3 regions of the Rhizobium sp. LjRoot30 genome follow, and region 2 is predicted to be linked to each of the others. Evidence: predicted binding sites of a transcription regulator. Region 2 holds the regulator's gene; each other region holds the start of a gene.

Region 1 (3,273 bases), on a different contig from region 2:
CCTCAGAGCACGGCGACGCAGGACGGGCTTGCCGGATGATAGCAGGGAGCGGCAGTGCCGATGTGCACACGCGCCGGCGCCCGGCTGGAATGCAGCACTGCTGCCGAGAAAGCCATGGCGAAAATCGCCGCGCTGAGGGTGATGATGGTAAGACGCCGTGCCAGAATTGCCATTGCCAAGCCCCGTAAGTGGTATCCCCTTGATTGTTCCACTTTGATACGGCCGGCCTGAACCGGTGCTGAGACGACAGTTCATTTTCCGTTCAGAAAGGCCCTTGAACTCGGCAACGACATGATTACCTCTGATCGACCAACAGGAGAGGATCCGGATGACTGCGCCTATCGAACTCTATTATTGGCCGACCCCCAACGGCTGGAAGATCACCGTCATGCTGGAGGAACTCGGCGTTCCCTACGAGGTGAAGTATATCAACATCGGCAAGGGCGAGCAGTTCGAACCGGATTTTCTCAAGATCGCCCCCAACAACCGCATGCCGGCGATCGTCGATCCTGACGGTCCGGGCGGCGAACCGATCTCCGTCTTCGAATCCGGCGCCATCCTGCAATATCTCGGCCGCAAGTTCGGCAAATTCTATCCGACCGACGAGCGCACCCGCGTACAGGTCGAGGAATGGCTGTTCTGGCAGGTCGGCGGTCTCGGGCCGATGGCCGGCCAAGCCCATCATTTCCGCCAGTACGCGCCGGAAAAGATCGAATACGGCATCAACCGTTATACCAACGAGGTGAACCGCCTCTATGGCGTGATGAACAAGCGCCTCGCCGAGCGCGACTTCCTCGCCGGCGATTATTCGATCGCCGACATGGCCTCGATCGGCTGGGTCATTCCCCACGAGCGCCAGGGCCAGGATCTCAACGACTTCCCCAACCTGAAGCGCTGGTTCGAGGCGGTCATGGCCCGCCCCGCGGTGATCAAGGCGATTGCCGTCGGCAAGGAAGAGCGTGATCGTTCCAACCTTGCCACTGATAAGGAGGCCCAGAAGGTGCTGTTCGGCCAGCGCGCCCGCTGATCAAAACGTCTAGCGATGACAAAAATGAGCCCGGAGCCAGCGCTTCCGGGCTTTTTTCTTGCCGGAAATCCACCGACTGCAGCCGGAAAAATTCATGCGAAAAAATCGGCTGCTCGATTCAGGGTGAACAAAGGGTTGAGATCGAGGTGTTTATTTTTCGTAAAATTCTCCGGAAAGTCCTTAATTTGCAGGCGGTGCGATGCTTAACGGAATCCGGCATTTACCGGGTGTTTGTATTTTGTTTGTGTCAAATTAATCATGCATTTTAAACGCGTGTTGAAGGCCGTTTGGCATAGTGAAGCCATCAGACGAGCAGGGAATAACCCGCCGGCCGGGACGATCGAAAAACCGCTGGAAGACGGAGAGATCGGTTTCGGTGAATGCCTCGAAAATCGAGGAAAAACAGGGACTTTACAGAACCAAACAGGCTTTAACAGGGACAGATCCAATGGCACGCTTTGAAATTTCCAATTCCGAAATGGCCACCATGGGTGGCGAAAACCGCGCTGAAGTCTATTGCGAAATGGGACTGATGTATGCAACCGGCCGCGGCTGCGACATCGACCTCGTGGCGGCTCACAAATGGCTTAACATCGCGGCGATCAAGGGTTCCGAGCGCGCTGCCGAACTGCGCGCCGACCTGGCCTCGACGATGAGCAAGATGCAGCTCGCCGCCGCCCTTCGCGCTGCCCGCGAATGGATGACCCTGCACTAAGCCCGCAACACCAAGCGGTACGAATTCCAGAACAAAAAGAAAAAGGCCCGGAGAGGGACGTCGGCGGGGACTTTTAGACGGGGCCACGCTGACATATGCGAACCGCGACCGGCAGGGACAAGGCCGGCGCGGTTCCTTTGTTTTTGGCTTAGAGCGCCTTCAGCACCTGCGGCAGCGCTTCGGCAAGCAGGTCGAGATCCTGATCCGGCCCGACGCTGATGCGGACGCAACGGTTCAGCGGTGCGACGCCCGGCATGCGGATGAAGACGCCGTGCTGCATCAACCCGTCGACGATGGCGCGGGCATGGACGCCGTCCCTGCCGCAGTCGATGGCGACGAAATTGGTTGCCGAGGACAAGGCCGACAGGCCGTTATCGGCGGCGATGGCCGCGATCCGCTCCCGCGCCCGTTTGATGTTGCCCACAACCTCACGAAGATAGGCCTGGTCTGCCAGTGCCGCCTGCGCCGCCACCATGCCGATGCGGTTCATGCCGAAATGATGGCGGATCTTGTCGAACGCCTGGATCGTGCCGGGCGTGCCAATGGCATAACCGACACGCGATCCGGCCAGCCCATAGGCCTTGGAGAAGGTGCGGGTGCGGATGACATTCGGCTGCTCGATCAGCGTCGCCATGGACGGCATGGCGATCGCCGGGCCGGTTTCGCAATAGGCTTCGTCGAGGATCATCAGGCAGGTTTCCGGCAGCGCCCGGGCAAAGGCGACGATATCGTCCGCCTCCCACCAGCTTCCCATCGGATTGTCCGGATTGGCGAAATAGACGAGCGTCGCATCCTCGCGCTTCACCGCGTCGAGCAGGCCGTTCAGGTCTTCGCGATCGCCGGCATAAGGCACGGTCACCAGCCGGCAGCCAAAGCCGTTGGCATGGAAATTGAACGTCGGATAGGCGCCGAAGGAGGTAACGACCACCGAACCCGGATCAATGACAAGGCGAACGATCAGGCCGAGCAGGCTGTCGATGCCTTCGCCGATGGCGATGTTATCAGCGCGGATGCCGAGATGGGCGGCGAGCGCCTGCTTCAGATCGTAGTTTTCGGGATCGTTATACTTCCAGGTCTCACCGGCGTGTTCGCGGATGGCGGCGAGCACCGAAGGCGCCGGGCCAAAACCGCTTTCGTTGGCGCCGATACGGGCCTTCACCGGAAGGCCGCGCTGGCGCTCGATGGCCTCCGGGCCGACAAAGGGAACTGTGGAAGGAAGGGCGCGGATCAGCGGCGTGAAGCGCGAGAAGGCGGACATTCGGGTCATTCCGGGCTGGTTGCAAATCGCGCCCACAATAGGTTCTTGCGCGCCCGAGGCAAGTGCCGTCCTGCGGTCACCGCTATTTTGCCGCCCCGGCAAAATCGGCGCGGACGATGCTGCGCACTGTTTCCTCATCGAGGATATCGATGAACTTCACGCCGACACGGTTGCCGTTACGATAGACTTCAGCGCAGCCGACGCGGGTGAGCAGTCCGAGGATATTGAGATAGTAGTGATCCGGCAGGCCGATGGTGGTGTGGACGGAAAAGC
Region 2 (3,273 bases):
TTGCTGCCGGTATCTTTTTTGTCGGTGTTCGGGCCGGGCTCAGCGTTTTCACCGGGTTCGCCCAGGCGTATCCGGTGAAGAAGATTGCCGCATTCGGTGCGTTGGTAACGGCGTTCGCCTATTACCTCATTTCCGGTTTTGCCGTTTCGGCCGAGCGGGCCTTCCTGATGATGGCGATCATGCTGATTGCGGTGTTCTTCGATCGCCCTTCGATCAGCCTGCGCAATGTCGCGCTGTCGGCCATCGTCATTATCGCCATGTCGCCCTCGGAAGTGATGGGCGCAAGTTTCCAGATGTCTTTTGCAGCAACGCTGGCTCTGGTGGCGGGGTATGCTTTGTGGAAGGAGCGGCCGGCGACCGAACATGCCTCCGCAATCCCCGGCCTACGAGCGGCGGTATGGGTGTTTCGCTTTTTCGGCGGAGTTTTCTTTACCTCGCTGATCGGTGGCCTGGCGACGGCGATCTTTTCCATCGAGCATTTTCACAAGCTCGCAACCTATGGGCTGGTCGCCAATCTTGCGGCCATGCCGATCATTTCCTTCGTTGTCATGCCGGCCGGCCTGATCGGCATGTTGCTGATGCCCTTCGGCCTCGATGCCTTTCCCCTGCAGATCATGGGAGCAGGGCTGGAATTGGTGATCGCAATAGCCCGGATGGTTTCGGGCTGGGGTGGCGAAGTGGCGTTCGGCCGCCTGCATCCCGTATTCTTTCCCTTGTCGGTCGCCGGCTTTCTGGTCATGACGTTGCTGCAGACGCGGCTTCGCCATCTCGGCGGCCTCCTGATCCTGGCGGGCGCGCTTGCAGCTTTCATGGCCGATGGCCGCGGTACGGCCGATCTCATCGTCGCAGAGGATGGACGCCTTGCCTCCGCCCGTCTTGACGGGACGTGGAGCGTCAATCGCGATCGCCCACCCGATTTTATCTTTGCGCAATGGCAACGCGCTCTCGCGATCGGCGAGCCAAGGGATCCGCAGCAGCTCGAAAACACCGCAAAACCGATGGAGAAGGATGGAAAGAGAAAACGCCTGACAGCCGAGGAAGTGAAGCAGGCACGAACCGCCATGCACAAGGCGCTGGCGGAAAGCGAGGAGGGACGTTTTGCCTGTGCAGCAAAACTGTGGTGTGTCCTGCGTCTCGGCGAACGCAGGATTGCCCTGGTCGATGATCCTGCATATGCCGGCGCCGCATGTGATGCGGCAACGCTTGTCATCGTCTCGGCACGGCTCCGTTTCGAAGCCTGCCGCTCCGGGGCATTGCTGATCACGTCGACCACGTTGAGACGCACCGGCGCACTGGAAATCAGCCTGCCTGAGAACCCCGCCGAGCAACCCCGCCTGGCCCCGGCCTTTGAGAACGCCGAACGCCCCTGGATGCGTCACCGCAGTTACGATTGGCGCAGCGGTGAATTCAATGCGGCTTTGCCTGCCTCGATTGCCGCATTGATCGTTCAGTGATAGCGGCGGATGAGACCGACCAGCTTTCCCTGTACCTTGACGCGATCGGACGAGAAGATACGGGTTTCATAAGCCGGGTTGGCCGCTTCGAGCGCAATGGAGGCGCCCTTGCGGCGAAAACGCTTTAGCGTCGCCTCTTCGTCATCCACCAGGGCCACGACGATATCGCCGGGCGTCGCGCTGTTGACGTTGCGGATGATGACGGTGTCGCCGTCGAGAATGCCGGCCTCGATCATCGAGTCGCCCTTGACCTCAAGGGCATAATGCTGGCCGGAACTGATCATTTCCGCCGGAACGACGATTTCGTGCGTGTTGTTCTGGATCGCGGAAATCGGCACGCCGGCGGCGATGCGTCCCATCACCGGCACGGAAACGGAATGAGGATTGCTGTCTGCCGCCGATTTGACAGGCTTGGAGGGGACTGCGGCGACAGGCTGCGGCTTGCCGAGACTGCCTTCGATGACGCTTGGCGAAAAGCCGCGCCGCGGCTGCGGGGCAGGGGAATAGGCCTCCGGCAATTTGATGACCTCAAGCGCCCGCGCCCGGTTGGGCAGGCGGCGGATGAAGCCGCGCTCTTCCAGGGCGGTGATCAGGCGGTGGATGCCTGATTTCGATGCCAGTTCAAGGGCATCCTTCATCTCGTCGAAAGAGGGCGGCACACCCGATTCCTTCATGCGCTCATGGATGAAAAGCAGAAGTTCCTGTTGCTTGCGTGTCAGCATCGTTTCCATCCCCAGAATCGCGAAACAAATCCAGAACAGACACTATCTGTTCGGCATGTGTTCTGCAAGTCCCCAATTTTGATGGATAATAAGGGAGGCGGAGCCTGTCAGTCCCCCTCGGGCAGGGTAGATGGTGCCGGCTCGATCGTCTCGTTATCAAGGTTCACCAGCCACGCCAGACGTGTCTGGTAGCGGACGATCACCTTGTATTCGGGGCCGAGTACGTCGCGCGCGGCATCTCGAAACGGCACCTCTTTCAGCGCCGGCGGAAGCAGGTCCGAAATGGAGGCGACCTTGTATTGTGCGTCGGAAGGAAGATCGACCACGACCCAGACTTCCGCGACCTTTTTATGCGCGTCTATGTCGATGCGCAGAATTTCGATGGGGGTGGGTGTCGCCCACTCGACGATCCTGCGCGAAAGCTTCGCCTGGACGCCGGCTTCCATGAAGCGGAAATAGGTCGCAGTGAAGAGTTGCGAGAAGACGATGGCGAGGAAGGCTGCGATCGTGACAAAACCCAGCGTAAATTTGATGCGTCGCGTGCCTGCCCTGAACAGCAGATCACGCGGACCGAGGACCAGATAGACGATACAGGCGGACAGAATGATCGCACCGAAATTCGTGGCGAAAAGCAGCAGCGCCTCGTAGCAGCGCGAGAGCTGGCCGAAATAGAGCAATATGCCTGCCGCGGCCAAGGGCGGAACAAGCGAGACTCCGATAGCCGCACCCGGTATAAGGCTCGCCTCGGATTTGCGGATCTGGACGTAAGCGCCGGCGATACCCGCGGCAAGCGCGATGACGAGATCCTCGGCCCCGGGGTCTGTTCGGCTGATGACCTCGCTGGGAATTACTATTCCCCTCGGCACATCGGTCAGCCAGACGAGCAGCCAGGCAAGGAGCACGCTCAAGCCTGCTGCCAGCCAGACGGTCAAAAGCAGTTTGCTGGCGCGTCCGACCCATCCCATCACGATCGAGGATGCTATTCCGAGGATCGGGGTCATCAGCGGGGCCACCAGCATGGCTGCGATGATCACGGCGCCGGAATTGCGCAGGAGCCCCATCGTCGCGATGACGACCGCAAGTGTCAGGAGGATGGA
Region 3 (3,273 bases), on a different contig from region 2:
GTCCTGCCGCTGCCGGGCCGGAGCTATCTCGTGCCGTGGCTGATGCAGGTGGTTCTCGCTGCCCGCGCCTATGGGCTTGATGTCATCGACAGCGTCTGCAACGATTTTCGCGATCTCGACGCCTACGGCGCCGAATGCGGCCAGGGCCGCGCCATGGGGTTCGACGGCAAGATGCTGATCCACCCCGCCCAGATCGACGCCGCCAACCGGCATTTTGGCCCGGACGAAGCGGCCGTCAGGGAGGCCGAGGCGATCATCGCCGCCTTTGCCGATCCCGCTGCCGCCGGCCTCGGCGTCGTCAATCTCGACGGACGCATGGTCGAGCGCCTGCATCTTGAAGAAGCCGAACGATTGATGCAGAAAGTCCGCCTCATTGCCGAACGAAAGGCTGCCCGATGAAACTCTACCGCTTCCTGACCGGTCCCGACGACGCGTCCTTCTGCCACAAGGTCAGCGCCGCGCTCAACAAGGGGTGGGAACTGCAGGGTTCGCCGACGCTTTCCTTCAACAGCCAGACGGGCCAGATGATCGCCGGCCAGGCCGTGGTGAAAACGGTGCATGGCAAGGATTACGATCCAGAGATGAAGCTCTCCGAGCAATAAAACGAGATCGTTTCCAGCCGGGTTGCAGCACGGCAGGCGTCAGCGCCCGTCCGCTGCCGCCTCGGCGCTTTCTTCGATGCGCTCCATGTCGTCGTCGCTGAGGCCGAAATGGTGGCCGATCTCGTGGATCAGCACATGGGTGATGATATCGCCCAGCGTTTCTTCATTTTCTGCCCAATAGTCGAGGATCGGCCGGCGATAGAGCGTGATACGGTTCGGCATCTCGCCCGTATCCATGGTGAACCGTTCGGTGATGCCGCGCCCTTCGAAAAGACCGAGCAGGTCGAAGGGCGTCTCGAGCGCCATGTCCTCGAAGACTTCGTCGGTCGGAAAATCGGAAATCTCGATGATCAGGTTGTCGGTGAGAGAGCGGAATTCTTCCGGAAGGTTGCCATAGGCCTCAATCGCCAACGATTCGAATGTACTGATCGTCGGCGCATGACGTTCACGCCAATCTTCGGTCTGGTCGATACGGGCCATCACTGCTCCTTATTGCTGACACCATATAGGCCCTTTGCCGGCACTTTTCGAGTGCGGATTTCGGGACAGGAATAAATTCACAAAGAATCCTGTTGACTCTCCTTTGCACCTCTGGAATCCATAAGAACATAAAGTGAACATGGAGGCGCCACATAGGATGGCCCGCCTCCTGCCCTTATGAAAACGGGCCCTTATGACAATCGAATGAGGAGTGAACGTCCATGGCCGGAAACGCCGTGGCGCGAGAGGCGCTTTTTGCCCTGCGCGAAACCATCGCGCGCATCGAAGGCAAGGTTTTGCCTGCGGATGTCGCCTGTATCGGATCGATGTCGGAAAAGCCGTTCACAGCCCGGCCGAAGCCGGGTGAAGAGCCGTCGGGCAAGGTTTTGCCGCTCGGTGTGCCGGCTTTCGATGCGGTGCTGCAGGGCGGTCTGCCGCTGGGCGAGATGATGGAATTGCGCGGCGCCGAGCTGCGCGATGCCGGGGCCGTCACGGGTTTTGCCCTCGGTCTCTGCGTGCTGCTGCATCGCCATTTCGCAAAGGCGGCCCGTCGGCCGCTGGTCCTGTGGATCGGCGAAAAGGTGGTGGCGATGGAAGCCGGCCTGCCCCTGGTGCAGGGGCTGCAGGATTTCGGCTTGCCGGCCAACCATCTCCTGTATGCCTCGCCCAAGGGCATCGACGAAGCCTTGTGGCTGGCCGAGGCCGGGCTGGAAAGCCGGGCCTTCTCGGCCGTACTTTTGGAGGTGCGCGGCAATCCCGCCCGTTTCGGGCTGACGGAAAGCCGGCGGCTGAGCCTGAAGGCGCGGGCCGTCGGATGTTCTCTGCTGCTGATGCGGCAGGCCGGAGAGGAGGAGGCGAGCAGCGCCGTCTTTCGGCTGCGCATCGGGCCGGCGCCGGCCACCGTCCGGCATCTGGCGGATGGTTCCGCCTTGCCGGGCAGTCTCGACAACCCGGCCTTTCACCTTGTTTTCGAAAAGAGCCGGCTACCGGCCCTTGCGGATTTTTACCTGGAGTGGAACCCCCATGACCGCCAGTTCTCTGCCCTCCCCCTTCCCTCCGTCGCTTCTGGCGAAAAGCCGCAGCCAGCGCATTCTGGCGCTCTATTTTCCGCATCTGGCGACCGATCGCATCGCCCGCAGCCGCTGGGGCATGTCGTGGCGTTGCACCGGGCGTCCTGACGGGCCGCCGCTGGTCTGTGCCGCATCGATCAAGAATGCCATGCGGCTGACGGCGCTCGACGAGGTTGCCGAAAGGATCGGCCTGAAAAAGCTGCAAGGCGTGGCGGAGGCGCGCGCCATCCACCCGAAGCTGGAGGTGATCATGGCGGATGCCGCCGCCGACCGGCGTTTCCTGGCGGCGATCGCCGATTGGTGCGATCGCTACACGCCCCTGGTTGCGCTCGACGGCGAGGACGGCATTTTCCTCGATATCACCGGCTGCGCCCATCTGTTTGGCGGCGAGGCCGCCCTGCTCAAGGATGTGCTGTCGAAACTGCAGCAGTTCGGCCTCGACGTGCGCGCCACCATCTCGTCGTCCCCCGGCCTCTCCTGGGCGATCGCCCGCTACGGCCAGGAAACCATTATCGGTGACGGCGAGGCCGAACGGGCTCTGGCGCCCCTGCCCCTCTCGGCGCTGCGCCTCGACGAACAGATGGTTCTGTCGCTTTTCAAGGTCGGGTTGCGGCAGGTCGGCGATCTCTTCCACAAGCCGCGGGCACCGCTTGCCCGCCGGTTCGGCGCCGGCCTGCTTTTGCGCTTGGACCAGGCGCTCGGGCAGGACGACGAGCCGATTTCGCCGCGGCGGCCGGTGGCCAGCCTGTCGGTGGAGCGGCGGCTCGCCGAACCGGTCCAGGCGGAGGAGGATCTCCTGCATCTGGCCCTGCAGCTGGCGATAGCGCTAAAACCGGAGCTGGAAAGGCAGGGGTTGGGCGGCCGTCTTTTCGAACTGCTTCTTTTCCGTGTCGATGGCGCCGTCCTGCGTCTGTCGGCCGGCGCATCGCTGCCGTTGCGGGAGCCGAAACGGACGGCCGCCTTGTTCCGTGGCCGGTTCCAGGCGCTGCATGACGATCTCGATGCCGGATTCGGAATCGAGATCGTTCGCCTCAATGTCTTGCAGTCGGAAAGTTTTGCGGCCGAGCAGCAGGATTTTTCCGGGGAAGGAAACCAGCAGGCTAGCCTTGGCACCTTCATCG

What was found. The regulator LexA, encoded in region 2, represses DNA repair genes until DNA is damaged. The targets are predictions, from matches to a motif close to TGTTCNNNNTGTGTTCNG.
Region 1: a site for LexA is predicted at 1,256-1,273, ahead of ACSQ3I_RS24565 (sel1 repeat family protein). Genes of this name have one in related genera too.
Region 3: a site for LexA is predicted at 1,205-1,222, ahead of ACSQ3I_RS09335 (ImuA family protein). Genes of this name have one in related genera too.

The regions. Positions count from the first base shown of each region.
Region 1 is NZ_CAXUSG020000017.1:68,575-71,847, forward strand. It holds gene ACSQ3I_RS24555 (hypothetical protein) at 3-173, opposite strand; gene ACSQ3I_RS24560 (glutathione S-transferase family protein) at 329-1,027, shown strand; gene ACSQ3I_RS24565 (sel1 repeat family protein) at 1,476-1,742, shown strand; gene ACSQ3I_RS24570 (pyridoxal phosphate-dependent aminotransferase) at 1,891-3,000, opposite strand; gene ACSQ3I_RS24575 (PilZ domain-containing protein) at 3,083-3,273, opposite strand, start outside.
Region 2 is NZ_CAXUSG020000005.1:280,595-283,867, forward strand. It holds gene ACSQ3I_RS13200 (ComEC/Rec2 family competence protein) at 1-1,454, shown strand, start outside; gene lexA (transcriptional repressor LexA) at 1,448-2,176, opposite strand; gene ACSQ3I_RS13210 (DUF389 domain-containing protein) at 2,284-3,273, opposite strand, start outside.
Region 3 is NZ_CAXUSG020000003.1:348,572-351,844, reverse strand. It holds gene ACSQ3I_RS09350 (HpcH/HpaI aldolase/citrate lyase family protein) at 1-399, shown strand, start outside; gene ACSQ3I_RS09345 (DUF1737 domain-containing protein) at 396-602, shown strand; gene ACSQ3I_RS09340 (metallopeptidase family protein) at 642-1,082, opposite strand; gene ACSQ3I_RS09335 (ImuA family protein) at 1,304-2,260, shown strand; gene ACSQ3I_RS09330 (Y-family DNA polymerase) at 2,148-3,273, shown strand, end outside.